One region of the Mesorhizobium sp. M0751 genome, then DNA from elsewhere that is predicted to be linked to it. Evidence: riboswitches for the same ligand, from Rfam matches in the RefSeq annotation. Region 1 holds a riboswitch; each other region holds the start of a gene.
The links. Region 1 has a riboswitch for cobalamin ahead of metE (5-methyltetrahydropteroyltriglutamate--homocysteine S-methyltransferase). Riboswitches for the same ligand answer to the same signal wherever they lie in the genome.

Region 1 (10,330 bases):
CCGCGATCACTCGACCGAGCTTGCGCAATTTGGACCATCCCCACTGGAGGCATCGCGATAAAAGTACGCCAAACAACGCTAAGGGAGAACAAGCAGTGATCTGATTTCGTTCGACGCTCGTTTTCGAGAGCCGTTCTGGGTCGTTCGCAATCAACTGTGTAGGCCAGCGGAGCGAGCAAGGAGCGCCAGATCCGGACAGGGCTGAGTGGGGTGTTTCTCCGAAAGATGGGGCCATGCCCTAAGGAACACGAGATGTAGTGGACTCGTCGATTCGCGCGGTTTCGATTCGCGCACCCGGGCACAACGCTTGGATAAGTCCCATCAGATGCTCTCCGGTGGCCGTCATCTGTTTAGCTGACATTGGGCCGAGGGCTTCCAGCACGAGCCACATGGCGCGGGTATCGACCGTGACCATGGTGCGCCGCCCCTGCCGCCAGTTCCAGCGGCGGCACGTGACACCGGCATCATCGCACCAGATGACTTCGCCCGGTTCAGGATGCTCGGTTATCATTTCACCTTGCTGGATCGTGTCGAATGGCTCCGCTCCCTTCGCAATTAAAAGTCTCGGGACCCCCTGGTAGAGATCGAGATCCTCCCCGCCAATCGGAACGCCATACAACACGCTGACGGCATTGTAGGCATCAACCAGTGGGGATATCCGCGGGAGAGAGCCATCTTTCCGCACCCGCTTGAGAAGCGCGGCGGCCGAGCACGGCGTTCGATTGGCCTTTGTGCCGAAAGCCTCGTAGGCAACGGCCCACGCCGCAAGATGCGCGTCCCTTTGGGCGTCATCGCGAAGCGCCGCCTGTTCCGCCGCCGCAATCGTGTCGTTCAACGCCTGTGCATCCGGCACGTCGATTTCAGCGTTCCGCACCACAATGCTGATCAGATGAAAATCCGGGTAGCGGGCCTTGATCTCGGGGGCAATCAAGGGCGTGAAAGACATGGGATGCTCTTTTCTCATGGGGAGGCTTTGCGCTGCGGGTCGTTCGGGAAATGTTTGAAGAAAGGTGCTTGTCGAGCGTCCAGATCTTCTGGCATCGGCATGGTGCATGCCGCACCATGCGCTGGATAATTCCATCATTCGGCCGTGGACAAGGCCTGGTAGAGATCGTCGATTATCTCTTGCGGGTGCTCGAGCCCGCCTCGGCCGGCAACAAGCTACGCCTCCGCCAGATCCTCCATTTCATAAAAGGCAGCGGGCGCGATATGGATGTGAAGCAGCTTTCCTTGCCGGTTATGCATCGCTCTCGGAAATTCGTCTCGCACGAAAATCTGCCGCCAAACTGGCCTGATCAACAGCACCAGTTGCATAGCGTTTTCCCAGTCCAGTTGACTTTGCAACGAAATGCGGTTGAGCCCAAGGGTCGGTTTCCTCGCCAGCACGCCACGTCCCCGCCGTTTTAGCCACCGTGTCCCGGCAACGCGTCTTGCACCTGCTTGACAACGGCTCGCAGGATCTCAACGCCCTTCTCGATTTGCCGAATGCTCAAGGCGGCATAGCCCATGACAAGCCCCACGCGATCGATGTGGCCTTCGTCCGATTGCCGCTCGTAGAGGGGCGAGATCAGGTGCAGCCCCAGGCCCGCGCCTCGGGCGGCTTCGACCAGGGTCGTTTCCCGCGATCGCGGCAGTTCGTCGAACCAAACGACGACGTGCAGACCGGCCTCTGCTCCCTGGACAGCGATGCGATCTCCGAAGCTGCGCCGCAAGGCGCCCAACAACGCCTCCCGACGCTCGCCGTTCAGCCTGCGCACACGCCGCACATGGCTTTCGTAGCCGCCACTCTCGATCAAAGAGGCCAGAGCCTCCTGTTCAGCGACCGGCGAATGTCGGTCCGCGAATTGTTTGGCGGTAGCGAAGACCTCCTGCAATTCCGTCGAGACGACGAGGTAGCCGATACGCAGCATCGGCGAGAGCGTTTTGGAGATCGTGCCGACGTAGATGACAGCCCCGTGGTCCTCAAGACTGTGCAGCGGAGGGACCGGATTGATGTCGTAGCGATATTCGCTGTCGTAGTCGTCCTCGATCACATAGGCGTTGTTGTGCCGCGCCCATTCCAGAAGCTGATGGCGGCGCGCGATCGGCATGACGCCGCCCAGCGGAAACTGATGCGATGGCGTGACATAGGCCAGTCGTGCCCCGATCCCCGCCAGCAACTCCGTCTTCATCCCGTCCTCGTCGACGGTGACCGGGACGGGCGAGGCACCCGTACTGGCAAAGACCTGACGCGCCATCCTATAGCACGGGTCCTCGATGACGAAGCGGTCGGCGGGATCGAGAAGCAGGCGAGCGCACAGATCTAGGCCCTGCTGCGAACCGTTGACGATGATGATCTGCTCGAGCTCGCAGCTCAGAGTTCGGGCGCGCCAGAGATAGCCCTGGAGCGCCTGGCGCAGCCCACGCCAGCCGCGAGGATCGTCATAGGCAAGACGCAACGGGCGCTGCCCCATCGCCTCGTTCATCGCACGTTTCCAGACCAATGCGGGGAAGTCTGACGGCGCCAGGTCGCCATAGCGGAAATCGACCTTCAGTCCAGTCGGCAGATAATCCGGCCAGGGCGGCGTAACGCGCAGTCGTTCGCCATAGGCGGACAGATGAACCGGGCCGACTCGTTTCGCGACCGTGCGGCTCGTCTCAGGACCGATCAGCGAGGATGCAACGCGAGGTCGTGCGCCTTGACGGACTTCGATGAAACCTTCCGCGGTCAGTTGGTCATAGGCGACCGTCACCGTCGTTCGCGAAACCCCAAGGTCATTTGCGAGGCCTCGGGAGGACGGCAGCTGACTGCCGGTTTCATAGACGCCGCCGAGGATTTGCTCGCGAAGAGCCTCGTAGATCTGGCGTGCACCCATCGCGTGCGAGCGACCTGCAGAACCGGCACTTGAAGACTGGACCATTTCATTCATTGCTAACTGGATATTTCACATTGGCCAGTTTGCCGTCAATCTTTCGGAAACCCAAGAAAGATCTTAGAGGCCGAATGACCCGCTCCTATCAATCCGAAACGGATGCTCTCACGCGGTCGCTCAACGACACCGGTCCCGGATTCGCCACTCGGGCGATCCATCATGGCTACGATCCGGCCGGCTTTTCCAATGCCGTTCAGCCGCCAGTCTTCTTGACCTCGACCTATGGATTCGAAAGCGTGGCAGCGAACGAGGCCGCCGCCGCACTTGGCGGAAGGCTCTATGCGCGCGAATACAATCCGACGACGGAGATCCTCGAGCAACGGCTCGCCAATCTGGAAGGAGCCGAGGCAGGTCTGGTCGTTGCCTCGGGGATGGCGGCTTTCGGGACGCTGATCCTGTCGCTCCTGTCCCAAGGCGATGAACTCATCGTCCACAAGACACTTTATGCGAACACGCTTGCCATGGTCGAACAGGCGGTCCCCCGCTTCGGCATCAAGGTCGTCGCGGTCGACCTGTCCGATCCTCAAAATCTCGATGCCGCGATTACCGAGCGGACCCGGCTTGTTTTCTTCGAGACGCCGGTGAATCCGCTGAGCCGCATCCTAGACATCGCTGCCATTGCCGAGCGCGCCCACGCGCGCGGTGTAAAGGTTGCAGTCGACAGCACCTTCGCCTCCCCCGCGCTCCAGCGGCCGCTCGAACATGGGGCCGACCTCGTGCTCCACTCGCTGACCAAATACATCAATGGGCATGGTGACGCCCTTGGCGGGGCGATTCTCGGCGACGCGCAAACGCTCCGCACGCTGCACGAGACGGGCCTGCGCTACATCACCGGCGCAGCGCTCTCGCCCATGTCAGCCTTCCTGATCCTGCGCGGTCTGAAGACGCTCACGCTACGCATGGAACGGCACAGCGCCACAGCCCTTGCGGTGGCTCAGGCACTCGAGGCGCACCCGGCGGTGGCATGGGTGAGTTATCCCTTCCTCGACTCGCACCCTGATCAGGTGACGGCGCGAAAGCAGATGTCCCAAGGGTCGGGTATGTTGGCCTTTGGCCCCCACGCCGGATTCGAGGGCGCGCGGCGGATGATGGACCGGCTCAACCTGATCACCCGGGCTGTCAGCCTCGGCGATGCCGACAGCCTCATCTATCATCCGGCAAGCCTGACCCGTGCTCGTCAGCCGATCCGCAAGGATGCGCATCTGGCCGATGGAGTCGGCGAGGACCTCATGCGTCTCTCGGTGGGTCTTGAAGACGCCGATGACCTAATCGCCGACCTGCGGCGGGCTCTGGACGTCTTGTGATGACCTGCCGTCCGGCCAGTCCCACGGTGGCGTACAAACCCGGAGCCTCGCCATGGCATTCCTGAGCGGCCTTTCCGCGTTTCCCATCACGCCGACCGATCGTGACGGCCGTGTCGATACCGTTGCTCTGCGCAAGCTGATTGCCAGGCTTTGCGCCGCTCAGGTCGATTCCATCGGTCTTCTCGGCAGCACCGGCACCTATATGTATCTGTCGCGCGAGGAACGGCGACGGGCGCTCGCCGAGACCTTGGACGAAACCGGGGGACAAATGCCGGTCGTGGTGGGTGTGGGCGCGCTGCGCACCGACGAAGCAGTGAGGCTCGCGCAGGACGCTAAGGCCCTTGGGGCTGCCGCGGGGTTGCTTGCCGCCGCCTCCTACACCCCGCTCACTGATGACGAGGTGTTCGAACATTTCTCGACGGTGGCGTGCGAGAGCGGCCTGCCGATCGTCGTCTATGACAATCCAGGAACGACGCATTTCCATTTCACCCCAGCACTCGTCAGCCGCCTGGCAAAGGTGGGTGGGATTGTCGCCATCAAGAATCCGACAGAGAAGGGCGATGCGATCAAGAGCCATCTGGCCGACCAGAGGCACACTGTGCCGGAAGGGTTCTCGATCGGCTACAGCGGCGACTGGAACGCCGCAGAGGCCATGATCGCCGGCGCCGACACATGGTACAGCGTCCTCGCCGGCATCCTGCCCGAGGTCTGCGTGAAGATCGTCACGGCGGCGCAACAGGGCGATGCGGCCGAAGCGCGACGGATCGATGCCACGCTTGCGCCGCTCTGGAGCCTCTTCAAGGAGTTCTCGAGCCTTCGCGTCGTCTATGCACTTGCCGAATTGCTCGACATTTGCCGTGCCGACCCCCCGCGTCCCATCCTGCCTCTGCCCTCAGCAGCGAAGCGCCAGATCGCCGCCGCGTTGGAACGCTTGCCATCGGATGTCAACCGGTGAATAGCGAACCCGGCGGCCAGTGAAGGAACCTGTCATGTATGTACCCGCGCATTTCGATGAACCGAGCCGAGAAGTCCTCTACGAACTGATCGAGAACAGTGCACTTGGCATGCTGATAACCCATGGCCGGAGCGGTCTCGACGCCAATCACATCCCCTTCGAACTCGACACGTCACAGGGAGAAAACGGTACCCTTTACTCCGGCGCGATTAATACACGTGCCGAGGGAAAGTGCACATTCTCGCTCGAGTGACTTATTTCAAAGGATGTGATCGCGTTTTGGCACATTCACGGCCGACATGCGGCAGCCGGTCACTCACCACATGGTGAGCAACCAGGAAACCCTCCGGCCTACACTTTCTACCGGAGCGCACGTGCTGCATCGACCATGTTCATGAGGGCAGGGCGGACCTCCTCCCATTTGCGTGTTTTGAGGCCACAGTCCGGGTTTACCCACAGTTGGGAATCCGACAGTCGCTCGCGGGCAAGCATGACGAGATCCGAAATCTCGCCGACTTCCGGGACCCGTGGTGAGTGAATGTCGTAGACTCCGGGCCCGATTCCATTCGGATATTTGGAGCTCGTGAAGGCGTCCAGCAGTTCCATTTTCGAGCGCGACGTTTCAATCGAAATGACATCCGCATCCATTTCAGCGATCGCGTCGATGATCTCGTTGAACTCCGAATAGCACATGTGGGTATGGATTTGAGTCGCGTCCTTTACACCCGTTGAGGCGATCCGGAAGCATTCGACAGCCCAGTCGAGATAGTCGTTCCAATCAGACTGGCGCAGTGGCAATCCTTCGCGAAACGCGGCCTCATCGATCTGGATCATCCTTGCGCCGGACCATTCGAGATCCGTCACTTCGTCGCGGATGGCGAGCGCGATCTGGCGGCATGCTTCGGAGCGGGGTACGTCGTCGCGAACAAATGACCAGTTGAGAATGGTCACCGGGCCTGTGAGCATTCCCTTCACAGGGTTTTCCGTAAGCGACTGGGCGAACTGCCACCAGCGCAGCGTCATCGGATTGGGCCTCGATACGTCGCCGAAGATGATGGGGGGGCGCACGTAACGCGACCCATAGCTCTGCACCCAGGCATGCTGGGTGAAGGCGAAGCCGGACAGCTGCTCGCCGAAATGCTGTACCATGTCGTTTCGTTCGAACTCACCGTGCACCAGCACGTCCAGCCCGATCTCTTCCTGCCAGCGAATTGCAGCCTCGATCTCCTTCTTCAGGAAGGTCTCGTAGTCGACATAGCTCAGCTGGCCCTTCGCATGAGCGGCCCGCGCCCTGCGTACCTGCGGCGTCTGCGGGAAGGACCCGATGGTCGTCGTCGGGAACGGCGGCAGCCCGAGCGTGCCGGCCTGGACTCTGGAGCGCTCGGCAAAAGCGCTCTCTCGTCGCTTCATGCTGTCGTCAATGCTGGCGATCCGCCCCTCAACCAGCGGGTCATGGATCTTCGTGGATGTCACGCGAGTGGCGGCAGCCTCGGCAGACGCTTTCAACGCGCCTGCCACCGCATCCCTGCCTTGGGACAGGGCCCGGGCAAGCAACACCAACTCGTCGGTCTTCTGGGCCGCGAAGGCGAGCCACGACCTGATGTCCGCGTCGAGTTCCGTCTCCATGCGGAGGTCGATCGGTATATGCAGCATCGAGCAAGAAGGCGCGATCTCGACGCGGTCCAAGGGCCAGCCGGCGACGATCGGTTTGATGCGGTCGAGAATGGCGGGCAGGTTCGCACGCCAGACGTTGCGGCCATCGATCAAGCCAAGCGAGAGCACCGGATCCTTCGGTGCGAGCCGACCCACCGTTTCCAGCTGCTCGGGAGCGCGCACGAGATCAATATGCAGCCCGGCCAGGGGCAGAGAAACCGCGGTTTCGAGATTGTCTCCCAGCGGCCCGAAATAGGTAGCCAGCATGATCTTCAGCTCGGGCGCGGCTTTCGACAGCTGGCCATAGGCGAATTCGAACGCAGCTCGTTCGTTCGGGTTCAGATCGAGGACAAGCGCTGGCTCATCGATCTGCACCCAGTCGGCTCCAGACAGCTTCAGCCTCTGCAGGAGTTGCTCGTAGACGGGCAGCAGCCGCGGCAGGAGCGCGATGGGATCGAATCCTTTGGCAGGCGATTTCGCCAGCTTGAGGAAGGTGATCGGTCCAAGGATGACTGGGCGTGTGTGAACGCCGAGAGCTTTAGCCTCGATGAAGTAATCGACCGGTTTCGTCGACGAGAGGGCGAACGTCTGATCATCGTTGAGTTCCGGCACAATGTAGTGATAGTTGGTGTCAAACCACTTGGTCATTTCCATCGCGGTTACATCAGACCGATGAGCCGCCTGCTGGTGACCAGCGTGTCGACAATCCTCCGTCTGACCCTGGTTGCCCCGCGCCATTGCGAAGTAGATGTCAAGTGGAACCTCGCCGCTATTCCAGCCGTAACGGGATGGAACGGCGCCGACCATGGCTGCGGTGTCGAGCACATGGTCGTAGAGCGAGAAGTCGTTCGACGGGATTTTCGACACGCCGCGATCGTGCTGCTCCTCCCAGCTAGCGGCACGGAGCGCCTTCGCGGTCGTGAGAAGCTCGGCAGCGGACGATTTTCCGGACCAGTAGCTTTCAAGCGCGAATTTCAGTTCTCGCCGACGACCGAAGCGGGGCACGCCGAGCGTTGCTACAGGAATTTGCTGAGAGATAGTCATGCCAGACCCCGATGGTTGGGGCGTCGGTGACAAGGAAGGCGCTAGCAGGCCGGCACGAACGCCAGGCTGCAGCGGCCACCGAGACACCCCGCCCGTGGACGTAATTCGCCGTGGCAGGTCTCCTGGCTCGCGGGGTCATAGCCTCTACCCGTCTTCCCAAGGCTATTCGCCTCAGTGACATGAGTGGGGTTGGCTCGCCGCTAACAGTTGCGGGGGCAGCGCCGGCATCGCACCGGCTTCCCTCTTAGCTCCGCTGCGGCAGCGCCGTACGGAGAACCACGACGCGGGAGACAATTACAGCAGTTCGCTTCTTTGTCAACGCCGCATAAAGAAATCTTTATGTCGTTATGTTAAGTTTCCGTTGGCATGTTCCAAAGGTCGCCTCGAAAGCGAAAACTGTGGAAGCCTTGAGCGGCCGGTAAATCAAAGCAATGACGCACGGCGCCCTTGTCCAGGAGGATAGGAGTTCGTCGGCTGCCGGCGGCAAACGACCGGCAAGCGCCGTGGTGCTGCTTCCCGCATCATGCGAACGCCACCTCGGCGTCGAACTTCGGCTCCGAGCTTCCGACCGCTTCGTTGGTGATCTGCTCGCGACCACATCCGGGTCAATGGCGAGGCTGTTGCCCATGTGGAAACTGTTGGCCGTGATGCCCTCGGTGATACGACACAACGATTTCGAGGGGAGCACCCCGAGGCCCGGCGCAGCGGCCTGTTGCGAAGTAATCGAGGCCAATGTCTCGAACTGCTTGTTCGCAGCCCACCGGCTCAAGATAACCCGGCTCAAACCACCGGGCCAGCTCAAGTCCTGTCCAAATGAGGCCTGAGCGGCAAATCGTCGTGCACGCGCACGGTTTGGCGTTCGATCTTGTGATGCGTCTTGGGCGGACAATCGCCACGGTGCAGCGCGCAGAAGCGGTTCCCCAATTGGAAGCCGAGGGCGGTGAGGGCAAGCCAGCGCCACGGGCGGAGGGGGACTTGGACCTGTTTGCCCTGCTGGACCACAAGTTCGCGACACAGGGCCTCAAGGAGAAGACCAAGACTGATTATGCGCGGGACCTCGCCAAATCATCAAAAGCAGCGGGCAGTCAAAGTTCGGCGCCGATTGACATGGAGATAGCCATCGCGGCGGCCCCCCAGGCGGACCGCAAGCCGGAATACAACCGGGTGCAGGCGGCCAAGCTCGTCCACAAGATGGCGTCGGGCACACACCGGCGATGGGAGAGCGGACCGTGGAGTGCAGGAACTTCACGCCTATCCACGCTCCCGTGGACGTGTCCTGCGGCACATCGGCAGCGATATTGAGGAGGCAGTTGAGCTTCTGGTCGAGCACTCTTACCTGCCACTACCTACGCTTAACGTCATCTCGTACTGAAAACGCACCACGCAAGGTCGAGATGTAACATGCGCCCTTCGTGGATGGTTCTAAGCTTCCTCGGGCGCGGTCAATCTGTGATAACGGTCGCTTGGAACCTCCATCACCGCGACGCGATCAAGGTTGGCGTATCGCGCTCGGTAGTAACCTTCTTCCTCCACTTCGGCGAAACTACACTGGGGAACGTCAAAGGTCGCAGCTTCCAATCCGAAGAAAGTCGTAGCGGTTTCTTCATCCAAGAAGTTCCACTCATCTTCTCCGTCGTCATATGTGACGCGAACATAGGAGGCCATGCGCACGGCTTCCTGATCACCCATCTCTGCGATGATGGCATCGCATTCTTTCTTCAGCTTTCCTGAAACCTCACCCTTATCCCAGTCATCCAAAGCCCGATAGATTTCTGGATGATAATACTCTGGCATCTCCTCTACATCTTCACCGATAAGCTCAATGGTGCGGACATATTGCGGATTTATCAAGAGTATTTTGTTGTCAAGGCTCCAACAATACAGCCATGGCCTGCTTGTGTTATTTCTACGAAGATTATGAAGTTCCTTCAACTGACGTAAAATCGATTCACGCGCCTTTTCATCGATAGGATATTGGCGGCTGCCAACAGTCGTCTTGATTCTGAGCGTGCCGTATCGCGTTTCGGCATCGGCAATTGCAAACGGGCTCGTGCGCCACTCCTCGACATCAATCTTCCAGCCCAGCAGCTCCTCGACCGTGCATTTCAACGTGAGACAAAGGTCCTTGATCTGCTCGACATTCAACTGCGTTTTGCCTGTTTCCCAACGGGCCACAGTCTGTTGCGTCGTTGCCATCTGCTCTGCCAAATCTTTTTGAGTCATGCCCAGTCGAACCCTAAGCTCTTTCATGTTCATAACTCACCTCGCGTGTTCAACACACGCATTGTGGATGAATTAATCTAATCGTCAAGCGTGTTCAAAAATCGCAGCATGTGTTTTTAGGGCGTCTTCGAGGCTCCGGCAGCCGTTCGTGACCACTTGCGCAAGACACAGGGCTGGTACACAGCACGAATGGGCGATCAAAAATTACTGCTGAAATTCAGATAATTATTGTGGGCGAG
Region 2 (10,330 bases), on a different contig from region 1:
TGACGATGAAGGCCGGGCCGCTACGCCCGGCCGGCATCAAAAGAAAGCCGTCGGCCTTCAGTTCGCTCGCCGGGAACGGTTTACCCGACACACGCCTGATACCCATATCAGCCCATTGCGAAATCTTCCTGCCCTGGTCCGGACCTTCGAGCGAGCACGAGACGCTTTCCGGCACCGTCACCTCGAAGCCCCAGCCGCGGCCCCTGACCCAGCCATAATGCACGAGATAATTGGCGATCGATGCCAGTATGTCGGGCGTCGAATTCCAGATGTCGGTGCGGCCGTCGCCGTCGAAATCGACGGCATGCTTGAGGAACGATGTCGGCATGAACTGCGGCTGGCCGAGCGCGCCGGCCCAGGACGATTTCATCGCACCGACCGGGGCAAGCCCGCGCTCGACGATCTCCAGCGCCGCCAAGAGCTCGGTGCGGAAGAATTCCTTCTTGGTCGACATGAACGCCTTGGTGCCCAGCACCTCGAAGGCGTCATAAGGCATCTTCGCCGCGCCGAAGCCGCTCTCGCGGCCCCAGATCGCCAGCAGCACTTCGCCGGGCACGCCGTAGCGTTTCTCGATCGCGGCCAGCGTGCTCGCATTGGCCGCCTCGCGGGTGCGGCCGCCGGCCGTCACCGCACGAACTATCTTTTCGGCGAAATAGGCTCCGGGCGAACCGAATTCGGCCTGATGCTGCTTCTGCGGCGTCGTCGCCTTCTCGCCCGGCTTCACCAGGTCGGGCAGCTGGAGGTTCGGCTTGACGCCGTCGAAGGCGGCATCGAAGGTTTTCCTGGAGATGCCTTTGGCCTTGGCTTCGGGCCAGAGGTCGTTGCCAAGCCAGGCGCGGAACTGGTCGTCGATCTTTGCCGCGGAAGCGGGGGTGGCGAGGAGGAAGGCAAAGAGGACTGCGAGAAAGATCGCCAATCCGCAAAGCCGACGTTCCGTCGCGCCCCCCTCTGTCTTGCCGGACATCTCCCCCACTTGGGGGGAGATTGCCAGCTTTGACGGCGGCGCCTTTTCTCCGGCTTTGGAGGTTAGCGAAAGCCGGCGTGACGTCCGATCTCCCCCCTCGTGGGGGAGATGTCCGGCAGGACAGAGGGGGGCGCGACAGAAGGCAATCATCTCAGAACTACCCTTCCCCGCAACCCGCCTCAAAACACCGTCCGCGAGCGCAGCGCTGCGGCCAGCGTGCCTTCGTCGAGATAATCAAGCTCGCCGCCGACCGGAACACCGTGCGCCAGGCGCGTCACCTTGATGTCGAAGCCGGAAAGCTGGTCGGTGAGATAATGTGCGGTGGTCTGGCCCTCGACCGTGGCGTTGACGGCGAGGATCACTTCCTTGACTTCGCCGCCGGCGACGCGATCGACCAGCGAACGGATGTTGAGCTCATCAGGACCAATGCCGTCGAGCGGCGACAGCGTACCGCCGAGCACATGATAACGCACGTTCATGGCGGTCGCCCGCTCCAGCGCCCAAAGGTCGGCCACGTCCTCGACGACGATGAGCGTAGTGGGGTCGCGGCGCGGGTCGGTGCAGATCATGCATGGATCCGAGGTATCGACATTGCCGCAGGTCGAGCAGATGCGCACCTTGTCGACCGCCTCGCCCATGGCGGCGGCGAGCGGCGCCAGCAGCTGCTCCTTCTTCTTGATGAGGTGGAGCGCGGCGCGCCGTGCCGAACGCGGACCGAGCCCCGGCACCTTGGCCAGCAGCTGAATCAGGCGTTCGATCTCGGGACCGGCGATTCGCTTCGACATCGCACCGGTTTAGACCATGATCCCGAAAAGTGGAAACCGGTTTTCGGAAAAGATCATGGTCAAACAAGACGATAGAGCCCCATTCCGAACTATCGGAATGGATCAGGCTCTAGGATTTTTCAGCGGGTTTTGGAACACTCCTGAGGCGCGCGCTGTTCAACGCGCAACGAGGCAATCGCTTTAGGTTTGCGCCGCCCCTCATTGCCCTGCCGGGCATTTCTCCCCGTATAGTGACGGGGAGAAAGGGCCAACCGCGACCTCGGCACCCTTTTTGCAGCGCCGGAAATTGGCGAAGTCCTTGGCAAAGGCGTACTTCTCCCCGTCACTATACGGGGAGAAGATGGCGGCAGCCAGATGAGGGGCGGCGGCGCCCTCAACAATCGACCGCCTCAGTTTTCTTCCAGCGGCCGGGTCTGGCCGGCGATCATAGCGCCGATCGCGTCGGCGTTCTCGGGCGTCGCCTCGAACGACATTGTCGGTTCCGCCGGCGCGGCCTGGAAGGAGGTGACAGGCCGGGCGCTCACGGTCCCGCCAAAACGGGCCGCATCCGGCTCCTGCATTGGTTCTTGCAGCGCCACAAGTATCGGCTTCTCTTGAGTCGGCTTCTCCGGGGTCGCCATTCCGGCAGTCACCCTGGTCTGCTTTGCCGGCTGCGATGCAGCGGCGGTCACATAGGTTGCCTTGGCAAATGTCGGCCTGGCCTCGCGTGCCGGCTCCGCCGAGGCGACAAGTATGGCCTGAGCGGCAGGCGCCTGCGGCTTGGCCTGGGCCACGGCGACCACCGGTTCGTCCGGCAGCGGCTGCCAGTTGCGGCCGCGCTTTTCATAGAAGGCATTGCCGCCGGCGACCATGGTGTAGTGCATGTTCTTGTAGGGGAAGCGCAGGCCGGCGGTGTGGAAATACATGGTGTTCTTCAGCTTGGCCTTGCGCTCGCCCTTGAGCACCGCCTCGGCGGCTTCCTCGACATCGGGCATCGCCTTCGAATTCATCGGCCGTGTCATGACGCCCGGCGCGAACTGGCCGCGCTCGCCAACCACTTCGCAGATGGTGCTGCCGTGCTTGCCGGACCGGAGCCGGTTCATCACCACGGTGCCGACCGCAATCATGCCGTCACGGCTCGAGCGGTTGGACTCGAAGAACATCGCCCGCTCCAGGCATTCCTTCTCCTTGGGCGTGGAATTGTAGGAGCGCGAGCTCAGGAAACCCGGCGTAATGGCATCGGTCAGGCTGGACATGCCGTGCGAGGCGGTCTGACTGCAAGCGGCCAAAAACAGCGGCGAGATAACGACGCCGAGCCGCAACGGCGTCTTCCATCGGGTAGAGATCAACAGGCGTCCCCTCATTCTGCTGCCAGCCCGCCCCTGGTTGCGGCAAGAATGAGACACTTTCAGGCAAAAAGATGGCTAAAGCGTTATTAAGTGTGGGGCGTTGCCCAATAGACACAGCTGGCTGGTCAGCAAGCGTTGGGCCGCTAAAGGCTTCGGCCACTGTAACGGCATCCCGATTGACTAATAGCGCGTCGCGTTCGACCGGCCTCATGCGACGCGTTTTAGGTTCTTGTTTTGATGCATGTCATTATCGCAAAACCCCTGCACACTTTTGCGCGACATGCATTAGCCTTAGAACGGCAGCTTCATTCCCGGCGGGATCGGCAGTCCCGCAGTCAGCGCCTTGGTCTTCTCCTGCATGGTCTGCTCGACCTTGGTCCTGGCGTCGTTGTGGGCAGCGAGGAGCAGGTCCTCCAGAATCTCGACCTCGTCCTCCTTGAACAGCGACGGATCGATCTTCAGCGACTTCATCTCGAATTTGCCGGTCAGCGTGACGCTGACCAGGCCGCCGCCGGCCTGCCCGGTGGCTTCCAGCATGGCGATCTCATCCTGCATGGCCTGAAACTTGGCCTGCATTTCCTTTGCCTTGCCCATCAGGCCAAGAAGATCTTTCATCGCACGGTCCTTTGCAGTTGGTGCTGGTTGTTTCAGGTTTCGTCGTCGTCGGCCGGCGGCTCGACCGGCACTTCGGCCTCGGCCGCATCGGCTTCCGGCGCGTCGGGAATGCGTACGTCGATGATCTTGGCGCCGGGAAAGCGCGCCAGGATGGCGGCGACCGTCGGGTCGCTCTTGGCATCGAGGAAGGCGTTTTCGCGCTTCGTCGATTCCATCTCGGCCAGCGTCTGGCCGCCCTCCTCCTTCGACAGCGACACCAGCCAGTTGCGACCGGTCCAGGCGCGCAGCTTGGCGGTCAAATCATTGAGCAGCATCTTCGGCGCATCGTCGGTCAGGCTGACGTCGATACGGGCGGGCTCGATGCGCACAAGGCGCACGCAACGCTTCACCAGCACCTTGAAGGCCATGTCGCGCTGGGCGTCGGCAAGGGCGACAATGTCGGCCAGCGATTTCACCGGCACCGGCGGCGCCTCGACCACTGGCTCCGGCGGAGCAACGAAGTCGGTCGGCACGGGCTCGGCCTCGACCAGGCGCATCGTCTGCGCGCCGCCATTGGCCGTCGGCATCCGCGTCTGTGCCACGGCGCCGGCACCACCGCTTGCAGGCGCATGGCTCGCGGGGCCGGGGCTTGCCGGCGCGCCATTCGCGCGCGGCGCGGCGCCCGGCAGCGAAACGCCGTTCTCCAGCGATTTCAGCGCCTCATCCAGGGTCGGCAGGTCGGCGGCATGGGCCAGCCGGATCAGCACCATCTCGGCGGCGCTGACCGGGCGGTTGGAGGTCTGCACCTCGGGAATGCCTTTCAAGAGCATCTGCCATGTCCGCGACAGCACCTTGACCGACAGCGTGCTGGCGAAATCGGCGCCGCGCCGGCGCTCGTCCTCGGACAGCGAGGCGTCGTCGATGGCAGCCGGCACGAAACGCAGACGGGTGACCAGATGGTTGAACTCGGCAAGGTCGGTCAGCACCGCGGCAGGATCGGCGCCGGTATCGTACTGGGCACGGAATTCGGCAAGCGCGGCGGCGACGTCGCCCTTCATGACATGTTCAAACAGGTCGACGATGCGGGCACGGTCGGCCAGGCCGAGCATGGCACGCACCGCTTCGGCGCTGACCGCGCCGCCGCCATGGGCGATCGCCTGGTCGAGGATCGACTGCGCATCGCGCATCGAGCCTTCGGCAGCGCGCGCGATCATCGCCAGCGCATCGTCTTCGACTTCGATGCCCTCCAGACCGGCTATCCTGGCAAGGTCGGCCTTGATCATCGCCGCATCGATGCGCCTGAGGTCGAAACGCTGGCAGCGCGACAGGACGGTGATCGGCACCTTGCGGATTTCGGTGGTGGCGAAGATGAACTTGACGTGCGGCGGCGGCTCTTCCAGCGTCTTCAGCAAGCCGTTGAAGGCCTGGTTGGAAAGCATGTGCACTTCGTCGATGATGTAGACCTTGTAGCGCGCCGACACCGGGGCGTAGCGCACGCGCTCGATGATGTCCCTGATGTCGTCGATGCCGGTATGCGAGGCGGCGTCCATCTCGATGACGTCGACATGGCGGCCTTCCATGATCGCCTGGCAATGCTCGCCGAGCACGGCAAGGTCGACGGACGGCTGGTCGACGGTCGGTGTTTTGTAGTTCAGCGCCCGCGCGAGGATGCGCGCGGTCGTCGTCTTGCCGACGCCGCGCACGCCGGTCAGCATCCAGGCCTGGGCGATGCGGCCGGTGGCAAAGGCATTGGTCAACGTGCGGACCATCGGCTCCTGGCCGATCAGCTCGGAGAAATTCGACGGCCGGTATTTGCGCGCTAGCACCCGATAGGCGGCAGGCTTGTCCAATTTCCCGGCCTCGTTTTCGGCTTCGCTCATTCGCCCGTTAAGCTCCAAGGGCTGCCACTGGAGGCGGCCGATTCCTGCGCATAGTTTCGCCCGCACGGCTTGGCGCCGTCAATGTCGAGCAAAAGGCGAAGAGGTGGGAGGCTGGAACAATGACCCGTTCCGGGCTCGTTAGGGCTGCTTCCTTCCGGACCTGACCCGGTTGGCGAGTGGACCGTCCACCACCAACCTCCCAGCCTCCATATCGGCAATCCGGCGATGAAATGCAAGTGCGGATGATGGGGGTCTTAAGCGACGGCGACAGCTGAAACCAAAAACCCGCCTCTGCGGGCGGGTCGTTGGGGCGAATAATCACCATAGCGAAATTAGTAGCATAGCTGCCGGCACAAAGCAAGAACAAAATGTGGCTGCGGTCGGAGAAAATCGCGGATATGCCCCTTGTGAAAGGAGCCGGCCGGCAGGCCAGAGGGCGCGCGAGAATCGTGGCTTCATTCCAGCTTGGGTTCCTCGCCCCACGAAAGTGGGGAGAGGTGGCTCGGCGAAGCCGAGACGGAGAGGGGACTGCGCCCTACGAAGGCCCCCTCTCCGGCCGCTGCGCGGCCACCTCTCCCCCGCTTCGCGGCGGGCGAGGAACCCAGGTCTTGAGAGGTCGAGGGCAACCTCGGCAAGCGTCATCCGAGTTGGATCTTCCTCTGAACGTTCTGCCCGATCGCCAAACCCTCAGAACTCGATCCCCTGCTGCGCCTTCACGCCGGCGGAGAAGTGGTGCTTGGTCACGCCCATCTCGGTGACCAGATCGGCCGCCTCGACCAATGCCGGCTTGGCGTTGCGGCCGGTGACGACGACATGCAGGCCTTCGCGACGAGCCTTCAGCGCCGCGACCACCTTTTCGAGATCGAGATAGTCGTAACGCAGGGCGATGTTCAGCTCGTCGAGCACCACGAGGCTGATCGACGGGTCGGCCATCAACTCGAGCGCCTTCGCCCAGGCGGCCTCGGCCGCCGCGATGTCGCGCTTCAGGTCTTGCGTCTCCCAGGTAAAACCCTCGCCCATGGCGTGCCAGACGACACGATCGCCAAAACTAGCAAACGCGTCTTTCTCGCCGGTGTGCCATTTGCCCTTGATGAACTGGACGACGCCGACGCGCTTGCCATAGCCGAGCATTCTGAGCGCCAGCCCGAAGGCGGCCGTGGTCTTGCCCTTGCCCGGCCCGGTGTTGACGATCAGCAGCCCCTTCTCGACCGTCTTGGCCGCGACCTCGGCGTCCTGCACCGCCTTGCGCTTGGCCATCTTGGCGCGGTGGCGTTCCTCGTCCCCCTGTTCAATGGTCTTGGGATCGATAGCATCAGCCATGTCATTTCACCTTGAGCGGCAGCCCCGCCACCATCAAAAGCACTGTGTCCGCGACGGCCGCGACGTCCTGATTCAGCCGGCCGGCGGCGTCGCGAAACCGTCTTGCCAGCGCATTCTCCGGCACGATGCCCTGGCCGACCTCGTTGGACACCACGAACCACGGCCCACGCGGCCGCGACAGCACATCGGCCAGCCCTCGGCATTCGGCCTCGACATCATGTTCGGCCAGCATATGGTTGGTCAGCCACAGCGTCAGGCAGTCGATCAGCGCCGGCTGGCCGTCAGGCAGCGCCTCGATCGCGCCGGCAAGGTCGAGCGGCGCATCGATGGTCGTCCAGCCCTCGCCTCGCCGCGACCGATGTAGCGCGATACGCTGGCGCATCTCGTCGTCATAGGCTTGCGCCGTGGCGATATAGCGCCAAGGCGGCGGACGGGCCGTTACCAGCCTCTCGGCATACGCGCTCTTGCCGGAGCGCGCACCGCCGATGACCAGGGTCAATGCCCCGGCAGCGCGGTCAGGCAAAGCTGTCGCGCAGGCTGGTCGCCGTGCCGGTGAAGCGGCCGCGCACCACGCCGACGACCGCGCCGAGCACCAGCCAGAACACCAGATTGGTCAGCGTCACCGCCACCACGAACTGGTGGTGCAGGCCTTCTGGGATCGTCGTCTCGAAACTGTCGGGCTGCGGCGCGCCGACGATATGCGGCGCAACGATCAACGCCACCGCAAGAACCACCAGCGGCAGCGATCTGCGGAAGACGATAAGGCCGAGACCGGCCGCGGTCGCCACCACTGTTGCCCACCACCATATCTGGCGTTGGACAAGGTCGCCCGCCGGCATCGCCGGCAGTTCCGGCGGCAGGCCGAGGCCCGGCGCCAGCGTGAACACGGCAAAGCCGGCCAAGCCCCAGAACAGGCCCTGGCGCCAATTGCCGATGCCGCCGGCGAATTCCGAAACCGCAACCAGGACCAGCGCAAAGCCGATGCCGGTGACGATATTGGCAACGACGCTGAAGCCGAAGCGTTCGAAACCGTCGGCCGGCGCCCAGCTTTCCTCTTCCGCCGGAGCCATTGCTTCAGCCGGTGCCGGCGCGGCGCTGCTCATGGCCGTCGTGCCCGCGGCGTTCTCGGCCGGTGCCGCGGCATGGTCATGGCCGCCGCCGGCCTGTTCGTAGACTTCCGCCTTCAGGATGAGCGGCACCGTGGCATAGGCTTGCATGCAGGCGAGAGCCACGCCGGCCACAAGCCCTGCGATCGCCGCGATGAACACGACGTTGCGAAACAGTGTCATGATGTCAGCCCCTTGTTAGTGGCAGGGAAAGCCCATCGAATGGCGATAGTCGTGCGCGGCATTGTGGACCGCATCGATATGCGAGAAGCCGACAAAGCCCATGACGAAAATGCCGAGGAATGCAGCAAGCGCCAGCTGCATGAAACGCGACTGCGAGGAGGCGGAAGCGCCGAGCGAGACGGAAGCGGTATTCATGTCTTGTCCTTTCGCCCTCCACCCGAGGGCATAGAAGTCAGTTTCCTGTCGCCGGCAGGTCTCCTGGCTCGCGGATCAGCGCCCTTCCCCACCTTCCCGAAGGCGAACCCTCAGTGGCATATGGAGAGGACTACCGCACACAGTTGCGGGGGCAGCCACGGCATTGGGCAAACAACTTGCCCTCACCGCATTCCCTCTTGGTTCCAAACGGAACCGACGACATCAGCGACTATAGGCAGAATCGCCGCGCCCGGCAAACCAAATTCCGCCGGATCGTGTAGCGAATGCGCCGCCTCGCCAAGCTGGCCGGCCGGCGCCGCGATTGACAATTTTCGCGGCCGGTGTCGGCTGGCGGATGGGGAGGAAGCCGGCATGCAACCCAGCCCGAACGAGCGCGGTCCCTACAACGGCCTGACGCGGGCCGAGCCGACGCTGCCGTCATCGGCCTATTGGGACATCGCGGCCTATCAGAACGATCTCGAGGCCATCTGGTATCGCAACTGGCTGCTCGTCTGCCGCGAGGCCGACCTTGCCCAGCCGCTGGCTTTCAGGACGTTCCACATCGGCACGCAGGAGGTCGTCGTGCTGCGCGACGAGACCGGCGAATTGCGCGCCTTCCACAACACCTGCCGGCATCGTGGCTCGCAGCTTTGCCAGCAGAGCGAAGGCCGGCTGAAGGTGCGGCTCATCACCTGCCCCTACCACGCCTGGTCCTATTCGCTGCGCGGCGATCTGGTGCGCGTGCCGTCGAAATCGCTGCCTGAAGGTTTCGACAAGGCCGATCATCCGCTCTACCGCGTCGCGCTGTCGGTGTGGCGCGGGTTCGTCTTCGTCAACCTCGCCGAAGACGCTGCCGGTTCGGCTGAAACATCCTTCGATCCGGCATCCGGCAACCTCGCCAACTGGCCGTTGGAAACGCTGCTGAGCGGCCATGTCCTGCGCAAGGTTATGAACTGCAACTGGAAAATCTTTTGGGAAAACTTCAACGAGTGCCTGCACTGCCCCGGCGTCCACAAGGACCTGTCGCGGCTGGTGCCGATCTATGGCCGCGGCCTGATGGGCCGGCACGACGACCCCGAATGGGCGCGCCACGCCGACAATGACGCACCGGAATTTGCCGGCGGCTTGCGGGCCGGGGCCGAAACCTGGTCGCGCGACAGGCGCGTCCACGGCTCGGTCTTTTCCGGCCTGACGCCGGCCGAGCGTGCCGCCGGGCAGACCTATGCCACCAGCCTGCCGTCGATGTTCGTCGTCGGCCATGTCGACTATGTCAGGACCGTGCGGCTGGTGCCACTTGGGCCGGAGCAGACCGAACTCACTGCCGAATGGCTTTTTTCGCCCGAAGCGCTCGCCGATCCGGCCGCCGATATCGACAACATCGTCGCCTTCGGCACCCAGGTGCTGGAGGAGGACGCTGATATCTGCGAGGTCAACCAGAAGGGCCTCCGCTCGATGCGCCACAAGGCCGGCGTGCTGATGCCGGAGGAATATGATCAGCACCGCTTCCACAATTGGGTGCGCGAGCGCCATGCGGCGCTCGAAAATCAAAGCGATTTGGGCAGATAGCGCCAGGTGACGAAGCCGCAGATCGCCGCCAGCAGGCCGAGCGTCGCGAAAACCGCGCCCAGTCCGAAAAACGCCAGCACCACCGAGTAGACCAGCGGCGGCGTCAGCTCGGAAAAGTCGAGATAGGTGCGGTAGACCGCCGCCATCTGTGCCCGCTCATACGAGCGCACCGAGCGCATGAAGGCAGTCGAGCCCAGCGCATCGAGCGCGATGGTGAAGAAGGCACCGCAAAGCAGCAACCCGCCGGTGACGAGCGGTGCGGCCTCGCCGACGGCGCCGGCCGCCAGCAGCGTTGCCGACATCGCGAAATAGGCGAACGTCATGGTGCGCCGGCCGCCGAAACGCTTTCCTGCCCTGCCCCAGAAGATGGCCATGAACAAAAGCGCATTGCCGGCCGAAACCAAGAGGC
Region 3 (10,330 bases), on a different contig from region 1:
CGCCAACGTCTGACGTTGCAGAAGTCGCGATACGGCCAGTGACGGCCAATCTCCCCCCTTGTGGGGGAGATGTCCGGCAGGACAGAGGGGGGCGCGAAGGAATGCCGACGCTTGATAAGTCCATTCTTTCTATAACACCGCGTCCCGGCTCGTAAAATCCCGCCTTTGGCACGCTGACAGGTCCGGCTACCGCCGCACCCGATCCGGCGAGACTCGCCAGCCTCTGCACCAGCGCCGTCATATTCGCCGGCCCGCCCTCGCGGAAATAGCCAAGCAAGCCATCCAACTCCTCACGCGGCAGCGTTGAGCCTTCGATCAGTCGCAAGTCCGCGTCGTGGCTCTCGCCGGGCAGCAGCGCCAGTTTTATGCCGCGTGCCCGGGCAGTCGAGGCGAGCTGATCGCAGCCATAGCGCCACCAGTCATAGCCGCCGAGGATGCGGACCAGAATGACCTTGGCGTGGCGGGCGACGCTGTCGATCCAGAGATCGACGGACATCGGATGGCGCAGGTCGCGCAAGGCGGCGAGCCGCATCGATGGCAGGCGGGCCGCATCCGCCTTCCACGCCGCCGCCAGCCCGGCCAGGTCGCTGTCGGTGAACGACAGCGCCACGACATCCGCAGGCGTTTGCCTGAGATCGACAGGCTCGGCGAGATCGTCGAGCGAGGCGGATGTGGTGGTGAGGATGTGCATGGCGGCTCGTACCTGGGATCAGCCGGCGAGGATACGCTCGATCGCCGGGCGGTTCAGCCCCTTCAGGCCGATGACGACAAGGCGCGAGCGGCGATCGTCTTCAGCGGTCCAGGCGCGGTCGTAATAGTGGTTGACGCGCGGACCGACGGCCTGCAGCAGGAGCCGCATCGGCTTGCCGCCGACTTCGACGAAACCCTTGACGCGCAACACGTTTTCCTCCTCCGCCGCCGTGGCGACGCGTTGTGCCAGTTCGTCCGGGTTGGACACAGACGCAATGTCGATGACAAAACTATCGAAGTCGTCATGTTCGTGGTCGAGCTCGTCGTCGTGGTGGGTCTTGCGGTTCTCGATGTCGTCCTCGACGGCGAGGCCGAGGCCGAGCAGCACCGACGGGTCGACCTTGCCTTGCGAAGTCGGCACGATCTTCACCGCCCGCGCAACATGCTTGCCGATGACGGCATTGGCACGGGCCGAGCCGGCGGCGTCCAACAGGTCGCTCTTCGACAGGATGATCAGGTCGGCGCAGGCGAGCTGGTCCTCGAATACTTCCTCGACCGGATCGTCGTGGTCGAGCGTCTCGTCCTGCGCGCGCTGCGCCTGCAGGGCATCCATGTCGTTGGCGACGCGGCCATCAGCCAGCGCCGGCCCGTCGACCACGGCGATGACGCCATCGACCGTGACACGGCTTTTCACCGACGGCCACTGGAAGGCCTGGACCAGCGGCTTGGGCAAAGCGAGGCCGGATGTCTCGATCAGGATGTGGTCGACCCTCGGCGTCAGCGACAGGATCTGGTCGAGCGCCGGAACGAAATCGTCGGCGACTGTGCAGCAGATGCAGCCATTGGCCAGCTCGACGATGTTTTCGTCGGGGCAGGTGTCGATGCCGCAGCCCTTCAGGATCTCGCCGTCGATGCCGATGTCGCCGAACTCGTTGACGATGATGGCCAGCCGCTTGCCTTTCGCGTTTTCGAGCAGATGGCGGATCAGCGTCGTCTTGCCGGCGCCGAGAAAGCCGGTGACGACGGTGCAGGGAACGCGCGAAAGGAAGGCAGCGGTCATGTCAGGTCCTTCAAAAGGTCAAGGGGAGGGATGCGGGCAACCAGGCCGCGCTTCAGGCATTCGGGACGGCCGCGCCATGGAATGAGCCCATCCGTCGAGGTGGCGAACAGTTTTGCGCCGGTCACGAGATCGGCGCCGCTGGTCGCAGTCAGGTCGCCGAAGACGTAGCTCCAGCAGCCGTCGCGCAAAATCGCGGCGCTGAGCCGGCGCTTGCAATTGCCGAGGCATTCGACGGTGCGGATTTTAATGTTTTCGCTGGAAGCGGCGCGGCGCGTGTCCTCGGCGAGCAGTTCGCCGGCGCAGGGATGGGCGTCCGAACCGGTCTCGTCACGGCAGGACGAGCAGACGATGACGGTAACGCCGGCCGGGGAATCACCATGGCCGGACAATAAATCCGCTGTCTCAGCCGGAAAACTGCTGTCGCGTTCCAAATCAGGCTCCTTGCCCGGAAAACCCGCCAGGCGATCGGATTCTTATGTCCTAGACGGCAGGTCTCCTGGCTCGCGGGTCATCGCCTGGGTGCCGCCTTCCCGGGAATATCCCAGTGGTTTTCGGCCGAGGCTCGTCGCTTACAGTTGCGGGGACAGCCGCGGATTTGAAATCGAGATTTCGCACCGCATTCCCTCTTGGCCCTTGCCGTTGCGGGCAGGGGACCGTCTGGAATGGATTTAGGCTTGTGGAGGCAGTCGTGTCAACGCACGTCTATGACGCGGCGGTATCTGCGAGCGGCTGGCCAAGGTCGCCCGCAGCCGTCACCTCAATGCGCTCAAGCCCGAGCCAGGCCTGCATCTGCTTCAATTCTTCGAAAAGCTCGGCGGCGGTTTGTGGCGGGGCGCCGGGCTCGGCATAGGCGGCATGGACGCGCAATACGCCGGCCGGGCGGTCTGCCCTGAGGTCGACGCGCCCGACGATGCTGTCGCCGAGCAGGAACGGCAGCACATAATAGCCATACTGGCGCTTTTCTGCCGGCGTGTAGATCTCGATGCGGTAGTGGAAGTCGAACAACCGCTCGGTGCGCGACCGCTCGAAGACGACAGGATCGAACGGCGCGAGCAAGGCGCGCGCCTCGATCCTGCGCGGCAAACGGGCGTCCTTGTGGAGATAGGCTGCTTTGCTCCAGCTTTCGACGCTCACCGGCAACAGCTCGCCGGCCTCGACCAGTTCCTCGATGCGACCCTTGATATCGGCGGGCGAGAGGCGGAAATAGTCGCGCAGATCGCCTGCCGTGGCGACGCCGTGGGCGCGGGCGGAGATACGCAGCAATTCGCGGTGCGCATCCTCGGGGCAGGGAACCGGCAGAGCGAGTACCGCCGGCGGCAGTACGCGCTCCGGCAGATCGTAGAACCGCTCGAAGCCGCGGCGATGCGCTGTGGTGATGCGGCCGGCCCAGAACAGCCATTCGAAGGCGTGCTTGGCATGGCTCCAGCCCCACCAGCCACCATTGCCCTTCTGGCCTTCAAAAGCAGATGCCGCGATCGGGCCTCGTTCGGAGACCTCGCGATAGATCTCCTCGATATAGGCGGCGTGCTCGCGACCCCATTTGGCCAGTCCGCTGTACATTTCGTCGCCGCGCTCGGCCCGCTGCATGCGCCAGCGCATCAGCGGATAGGTCTCGACCGGCAGGAACGAGGCTTCGTGCGCCCAATATTCAAAGACCATGCGCTTGCGCGTTACGGCGGCGTCGTCGAGCAGCGCCAGCTTGTAGGGGCCAAGCCGCGAATAGAGCGGCATATAGTGGGCGCGCACTACGGCGCTGACGGAATCGATCTGCAGCAGGCCGGTACGGGCAAGCACGCGGGCCAGATGTCTGCGGTCGGGCGTACCGGCGGGGCGGGGGTCATTGAATCCCTGTGCCGCCAGCGCGATGCGGCGAGCCATGCGAAGCGAGATTTTTTCCTTCATCAACGCGGTATCCTGATGATGCTGGACAGAGCAGAGAATCTGCGATTCCGTGCCATGCTAGCAGGGTTTTGGCGGCATCCATGTCAGGAGAGAAAAGTGGAGTGAAAAGTGAAAGAAATCAAACAGGAGCGGATCGGACCAGTTTTGCCGGATATGCCGCCCAGCACCGCGATTTGAACAAGGTTTGACTTGCTTCGCCGAAAGCGCTGCGCTAACCCTCGCCGCGTTGCAGCATAGAGCCTCCTTAAAACGGTTCAGTGGTTAAACTGTCACGCTTCCGCAAGTGGGTCCGGTGCTGTAATCAGAGTGGATTGGCCGCTAACGGAAACTGCAGCATGAACGCACTTTTAGGTTCGTACCTGCCCATCGTCCTGTTCATCGGCGTGGCGCTGGTCGTCGGCCTGGCGCTGCTCGCCGCACCGTTCCTGGTGGCCTACCGCAACCCCGATCCGGAAAAGCTTTCCGCCTATGAGTGCGGCTTCAACTCGTTCGACGACGCCCGCATGAAGTTCGACATCCGCTTCTACCTGGTGTCGATCCTGTTCATCATCTTCGACCTGGAGGTGGCCTTCCTGTTCCCTTGGGCGGTGTCGTTCAGCCAGATCGGCATGCTCGGTTTCTGGTCGATGATGGTGTTTTTGGCGGTGCTGACCATCGGCTTTGCCTATGAATGGAAAAAAGGAGCGCTGGAATGGGATTGAGCGACAATTCCGGCACGCTCGTCGCGCCGAAGCCCAAGGGTCTCATCGACCCCAACACCGGCAGGCCGGTGGGGGAGGACGATCCATTCTTCCTGGAGATCAACAACGAACTGGCCGACAAGGGCTTTCTCGTCACCTCGACCGAGGCGCTTATCACGTGGGCGCGCAGCGGCTCGCTGATGTTCATGACCTTCGGTCTCGCCTGCTGCGCCGTCGAGATGATCCATACCTCGATGCCGCGCTACGACTCGGAGAGGTTCGGTGTCGCGCCGCGCGCGTCTCCGCGCCAGTCCGACATCATGATTGTCGCCGGCACGCTGACCAACAAGATGGCGCCGGCGCTGCGCAAGGTCTACGACCAGATGCCCGAACCGCGCTACGTCATTTCGATGGGCTCCTGCGCCAATGGCGGCGGCTATTATCATTATTCCTATTCGGTGGTGCGCGGCTGCGACCGCATCGTGCCGGTCGATATCTACGTGCCCGGCTGCCCGCCGAGCGCCGAAGCGCTGCTCTACGGCATCCTTCTGCTGCAGAAGAAGATCCGCCGCACCGGCACGATCGAGCGGTGAGCGGCATGACCCAGGCGTTGAATGACCTCTCGACCTATCTCGGCGAGAAGCTGACCGGCCGGATCGGCGAGGCGGTGCTCGCCTATGGCGAACTCACTATCTCGGTCGAGCCGCGCGAACTGATCGAGGTGGTGACCTTCCTGCGCGACGACCCGAAATGCCAGTTCATCTCGATCATCGACGTCTGCGGCGCCGATTACCCGTCGCGGGCAAAGCGCTTCGACGTCGTCTATCATTTGCTGTCGCCGAGACAGAATATCCGCATCCGCATCAAGGTCCAGGCCGACGAAGAGACGCTGGTGCCGTCGATCACCGGCATTTATCCCGGCGCCGACTGGTTCGAGCGCGAGACCTACGATCTCTATGGCGTGCTGTTTTCGGGTCATCCCGATCTGCGCCGGATTCTGACCGATTACGGTTTCGAAGGCCATCCGCTGCGCAAGGACTTTCCGCTGACCGGCTTCGTCGAGGTGCGCTACGACGACGAAGCCAAGCGCGTCATCTACGAGCCGGTCGAGCTCAAGCAGGAATTCCGCAATTTCGATTTTCTCTCGCCATGGGAAGGGACGGATTACGTCCTGCCCGGCGATGAGAAGGCGAAACAGTGAGGATATGTGGCGATGATCCGCATAGCACTCCTAGGCCTGTTTTGCTGCAGTGTTGCGCCGAATGCTTTTGCGAACGACTGCAAAGTAGCTGGAGTGGATTGCTATTCGGCGGCGCGAGCTGTCGTGGCGAACGACACGGTGAAGAACTGCCCCACGATATTTCGTATCAAGCCGGCGATGCAGATTGAATTGGACCAGATTTTGAACGCCTTGCGCGATGCTGGAGAACTGGCCGATCTCCAGCCTTCCAATGAGACCGTTGAGCAATGCGAGCAGAGAGCAAAAGAATATGTGGCCGGGCCGCAGACGGTCCGCTTCATGGAACTGACGCCGTCCGCCATGGAAAGGCTTGGAATCTAGCATGACCGAGCACTCCGTCCGCAATTTTAACATCAACTTTGGCCCGCAGCATCCGGCCGCGCACGGCGTTTTGCGCCTCGTGCTGGAGCTTGATGGCGAGGTGGTCGATCGTGTCGATCCGCATATCGGGCTGTTGCATCGCGGCACGGAAAAGCTAATTGAGCACAAGACTTATCTGCAGGCCGTGCCCTATCTCGACCGGCTCGACTATTGCGCGCCGATGAACCAGGAGCATGCCTTCGCGCTTGCCGCCGAGCGGCTGCTCGGCATCGAGGTGCCGAAGCGCGGGCAGCTTATTCGAGTTCTCTACTCCGAGATCGGCCGCATCATGTCGCACATCCTCAATGTGACGACGCAGGCGATGGATGTCGGCGCGCTGACGCCGCCGCTGTGGGGCTTTGTCGAGCGCGAAAAGCTGATGGTGTTTTACGAGCGCGCCTCGGGCTCGCGCATGCACGCGGCCTATTTCCGGCCGGGCGGCGTCCATCAGGACCTGCCGCAGAAGCTGATCGAGGACATCGGCAACTGGATCGACCCGTTCCTGAAGTCGGTCGACGATCTCGACGCGCTTTTGACCGGCAACCGTATCTTCAAGCAGCGCAATGTCGACATTGCCACCGTCTCCCTGGCGGACGCCTGGGCCTGGGGCTTTTCCGGCGTCATGGTGCGCGGCTCGGGTGCGCCGTGGGATCTGCGCAAATCGCAGCCCTACGAATGCTATGCCGAGCTGGACTTCGACATTCCGATCGGCAAGAACGGCGACTGTTTCGATCGTTATCTGGTGCGCATGGAAGAGATGCGGCAGTCGGCGAAAATCATGCGCCAGTGCGTCGACCTGCTGCTCGGCAAGGAGGGCAGCGGGCCGGTGTCCAACCTCGACGGCAAGGTGGTGCCGCCGAAGCGCGCGGCGATGAAGCGCTCGATGGAAGCGCTGATCCATCACTTCAAGCTCTACACCGAAGGCTACCGCGTGCCGGCCGGCGAGGTCTATGCCGCGGTCGAGGCGCCAAAGGGCGAGTTCGGCGTCTATCTCGTCTCCGACGGCACCAACAAGCCCTACCGCTGCAAGTTGCGCGCGCCAGGCTTTGCGCATCTGCAAGCCATGGACTTTTTGTGCCGCGGCCACATGCTGGCCGACGTCACCGCCGTTCTCGGCTCCCTCGACATCGTATTTGGTGAGGTCGATCGGTGACGATGGCACTGGCCCGGACATCCAAATCTTTTCTAGCGGCGGCTTGCCTTGCGGCTTCCGCCGAAGCATCCCTTGCCGGATCCGGTGATGGGCTATCCTCGACGGATCTTCTTAAGGACGGGTTCAAGCTGGTAGCGGAAGGCGATCTGCTCACGGTGCGCGAATTCGGTGGCGATGTGCTTCTGGATTCCGGAATTTTTGTACTCGGTGCGCGGCGAGGCCAACCCTGTAGCAAAAGTGAGAGGACTTTTGTCGCAGAGGTACCGAGCTTGGCACGGCCCCGCGACTGTGGACGCGTAACTTGGTGGAATGACCGTTACGACGAGTACGTTCGCCTAAAGCGTGGGAATGAAGAGTTTGTATGTGTGCTTGGGCAATCCGAGGATTGCTATCGCGCCGATAGCCCTAGCCAGTAGAAACCGAAGAAGCGAAACTCCATGTCAGTCCGCCGTCTCGCAGAAGCCAGCCTCCAGCCAGCCTCCTTCGCCTTCAACCGGGCGAATGCGGCAGCGGCGAAGCAGTGGATCAAGAAATATCCGAAAGGGCGCGAGCAATCCGCGATTATCCCCTTGCTGATGCTGGCGCAGGAGCAGGAAGGCTGGGTGACCAAGGCGGCGATCGAGACGATCTCCGACATGCTCGGCATGCCCTATATCCGTGGGCTCGAAGTCGCCACCTTCTATACGCAATATCAGCTCAATCCGGTCGGCACGCGCGCCCATATCCAGGTCTGCGGCACCACGCCCTGCATGCTGCGCGGCTCCGAAGCGCTGATGGATGTATGCCGCTCGAAGATCCATCACGACCAGTTCCACACCAACGACAAGGGCACGCTTTCTTGGGAAGAGGTCGAGTGCCTCGGCGCCTGCGTCAACGCACCGATGGTGATGATATTCAAAGACACCTATGAGGATCTGACGCCGGAGCGGCTTGCCGAGATCATCGACCTCTATGACGCCGGCAAGGGCGCCACGGTGAAACCGGGACCGCAAAATGGCCGCATCACCTCAGAGCCGGCCAGCGGCCTGACGACCCTTAAGAGCGAAAAGGCGATCCTCAAGGCGACCCGCGACCGGGAAACCAGGGCGGCGGCCAAGGCCGCCAAGGAAGCGGCGCCAGCGGCTGCCGCCGCAGTACCCGCAGCGGCTTCGCCAGTTGCTCCTGCCGCACCGGCGCCAGTTGCGCCCTCGAGTGCCAGCAAGCCGAAGACCGATACGGTCGAGACCAGCCCGGCGCTGAAATCGCCGTCGGCGGCGAAAGTCGCGCCCGCGGCGGAAAAGGCGGCGAGCGTTGCAGCGCCGCTGCATTCGGCCGCCAATGCCAACAAGGCCGAGCCGCAGGTCGAGGACGTCTCGAAACAGCGCAAAGGGCCCAAGAACAAGGCCGAGCCGGCGTCTGCTTTCAAAGCGCCGGAGGCCAAGGTCAACCCGGCTAAGGCTGCGGCCAGGCCGTCGCCCGGAAACAAGAGCCGGCCGACCGGCAAGAAGCCGGTCTGAGGAACGAGCAATGCTTCAGGACAGAGACCGCATCTTCAACAACATCTATGGCCGCTTCGACAAGTCGCTGGCCGGCGCCATGGCGCGCGGCGCCTGGGACAACACTCCCGGCATCGTTGCCAAGGGGCGCGAGTGGATCGTCAACGAGATGAAAGCGAGCGGCCTGCGCGGCCGCGGCGGCGCCGGCTTTCCGACCGGGCTGAAATGGTCGTTCATGCCCAAGCAAAGCGACGGCCGGCCGAGCTATCTCGTCGTCAATGCCGACGAATCCGAGCCCGGTACCTGCAAGGACCGCGACATACTGCGCCACGACCCGCACACGCTGGTCGAAGGCTGCCTGCTTGCCGGCTTCGCCATGGGCGCGGTCGCCGCCTACATCTATGTGCGCGGCGAGTTCATCCGCGAGCGCGAGGCGCTGCAACGCGCCATCGACGAGGCCTATGCGGCCAAGCTGATCGGCAAGAACAACACCTCCGGCTACGACTTCGACATTTACATGCACCATGGCGCCGGCGCTTATATCTGCGGCGAGGAAACGGCGCTGCTCGAAAGCCTCGAGGGCAAGAAGGGCCAGCCGCGGCTGAAGCCGCCGTTTCCGGCCAATGTCGGCCTGTATGGCTGCCCGACGACGGTCAACAATGTCGAGTCCATCGCGGTCGCGCCGACCATCCTGCGCCGCGGGGCCGCCTGGTTCTCGTCCTTCGGCCGGCCCAACAATGTCGGCACCAAGCTGTTCTGCATCTCCGGCCACGTCAACAATCCCTGCACCGTCGAAGAGGCGATGTCGATCCCGTTCCGCGAGCTGATCGAGACGCATTGCGGCGGCATTCGCGGCGGCTGGGACAATCTGCTGGCGGTCATTCCGGGCGGCGCTTCGGTGCCGCTGGTGCCGGCCGGGCAGATCATCGACGCGCCGATGGATTTCGACGCGCTGCGCGACCTGAAATCGGGCCTCGGCACGGCGGCTGTCATCGTCATGGACAAATCGACCGATATCGTGAAGGCGATCGCGCGACTTTCCTATTTCTACAAGCACGAAAGCTGCGGCCAGTGCACGCCGTGCCGTGAAGGCACCGGCTGGATGTGGCGGGTGATGGAACGGCTGGTGCGCGGCGAAGCGCAGAAGCGCGAGATCGACATGCTGCTCGACGTGACCAAGCAGGTCGAGGGCCACACGATCTGCGCGCTGGGCGATGCGGCGGCATGGCCGATCCAGGGCCTGATGCGGCATTTCCGCGGCGAGGTGGAGCGGCGCATCGACGAGTTTTCGCGCAACGCACACCGCGCCGAACCGGTGCTGGTTGCGGCGGAATAGAAGAATTCAGAAATGCGGGCGAATGCCCGAAACGAGGAAACGAGCGCGGGGCAGACGGAAACGACCAGGAGACCACCCCAGGAGACCACCGATGTCGCTGTTTTCGATACCCGACGATTTTACGCCCGATATGGACCCGTTGTTGAAGATGAACCAGGACCGGACCACGATGATGCCGAGGGAGATGGCCAATGCCGTCAATCTCCTGGCGCATCCTGTCGCGGGCGCGGCGGCGATGACGGCACTCGGTATCGGCCTTGCCAACCACGCCTTTGGTATCTGGATGGGCGTGCTTTCAGGCGCGGCCGAGACCTCGCAGCGGCTTTGGCAGCCGGTCGCCGACGATTTCGAGACCCGAACGGAACGCGTTTCCGCGACCGGCAAAAGCTCCTCGACAAAGGCGCGCGCAGCCACCAAAACCCTGATTGCCGAGG

Region 2: another riboswitch for cobalamin. It lies ahead of NKI19_RS18250 (CbtB domain-containing protein); the one in region 1 lies ahead of metE (5-methyltetrahydropteroyltriglutamate--homocysteine S-methyltransferase).
Region 3: another riboswitch for cobalamin. It lies ahead of NKI19_RS07545 (DUF1636 family protein); the one in region 1 lies ahead of metE (5-methyltetrahydropteroyltriglutamate--homocysteine S-methyltransferase).

Annotation. Positions count from the first base shown of each region.
Region 1 covers NZ_JAMYPH010000012.1:188,753-199,082, reverse strand. The annotation lists gene NKI19_RS19835 (B3/B4 domain-containing protein) at 239-946, opposite strand; gene NKI19_RS19830 (hypothetical protein) at 1,015-1,407, shown strand; gene pdxR (MocR-like pyridoxine biosynthesis transcription factor PdxR) at 1,404-2,900, opposite strand; gene NKI19_RS19820 (trans-sulfuration enzyme family protein) at 2,984-4,216, shown strand; gene NKI19_RS19815 (dihydrodipicolinate synthase family protein) at 4,269-5,171, shown strand; gene NKI19_RS19810 (FMN-binding negative transcriptional regulator) at 5,206-5,424, shown strand; gene metE (5-methyltetrahydropteroyltriglutamate--homocysteine S-methyltransferase) at 5,532-7,868, opposite strand; cobalamin riboswitch at 7,964-8,164, opposite strand; gene NKI19_RS19800 (hypothetical protein) at 8,844-9,170, shown strand; gene NKI19_RS19795 (helix-turn-helix transcriptional regulator) at 9,291-10,124, opposite strand.
Region 2 covers NZ_JAMYPH010000011.1:87,596-97,925, reverse strand. The annotation lists gene NKI19_RS18295 (lytic murein transglycosylase) at 1-964, opposite strand, end outside; gene recR (recombination mediator RecR) at 1,144-1,749, opposite strand; gene NKI19_RS18285 (cell wall hydrolase) at 2,139-3,077, opposite strand; gene NKI19_RS18280 (YbaB/EbfC family nucleoid-associated protein) at 3,369-3,692, opposite strand; gene NKI19_RS18275 (DNA polymerase III subunit gamma/tau) at 3,725-5,551, opposite strand; RNA gene ffs (signal recognition particle sRNA small type) at 5,655-5,751, opposite strand; gene cobO (cob(I)yrinic acid a,c-diamide adenosyltransferase) at 6,239-6,871, opposite strand; gene cobU (bifunctional adenosylcobinamide kinase/adenosylcobinamide-phosphate guanylyltransferase) at 6,873-7,394, opposite strand; gene NKI19_RS18255 (CbtA family protein) at 7,387-8,160, opposite strand; gene NKI19_RS18250 (CbtB domain-containing protein) at 8,176-8,355, opposite strand; cobalamin riboswitch at 8,392-8,588, opposite strand; gene NKI19_RS18245 (aromatic ring-hydroxylating oxygenase subunit alpha) at 8,728-9,921, shown strand; gene NKI19_RS18240 (MFS transporter) at 9,900-10,330, opposite strand, start outside.
Region 3 covers NZ_JAMYPH010000003.1:460,735-471,064, forward strand. The annotation lists gene cobN (cobaltochelatase subunit CobN) at 1-691, opposite strand, end outside; gene cobW (cobalamin biosynthesis protein CobW) at 710-1,750, opposite strand; gene NKI19_RS07545 (DUF1636 family protein) at 1,747-2,181, opposite strand; cobalamin riboswitch at 2,220-2,423, opposite strand; gene NKI19_RS07550 (winged helix-turn-helix domain-containing protein) at 2,453-3,652, opposite strand; gene NKI19_RS07555 (NADH-quinone oxidoreductase subunit A) at 3,988-4,353, shown strand; gene NKI19_RS07560 (NuoB/complex I 20 kDa subunit family protein) at 4,344-4,925, shown strand; gene NKI19_RS07565 (NADH-quinone oxidoreductase subunit C) at 4,931-5,533, shown strand; gene NKI19_RS07570 (hypothetical protein) at 5,546-5,893, shown strand; gene NKI19_RS07575 (NADH-quinone oxidoreductase subunit D) at 5,895-7,085, shown strand; gene nuoE (NADH-quinone oxidoreductase subunit NuoE) at 7,523-8,581, shown strand; gene nuoF (NADH-quinone oxidoreductase subunit NuoF) at 8,592-9,896, shown strand; gene NKI19_RS07590 (helix-hairpin-helix domain-containing protein) at 9,988-10,330, shown strand, end outside.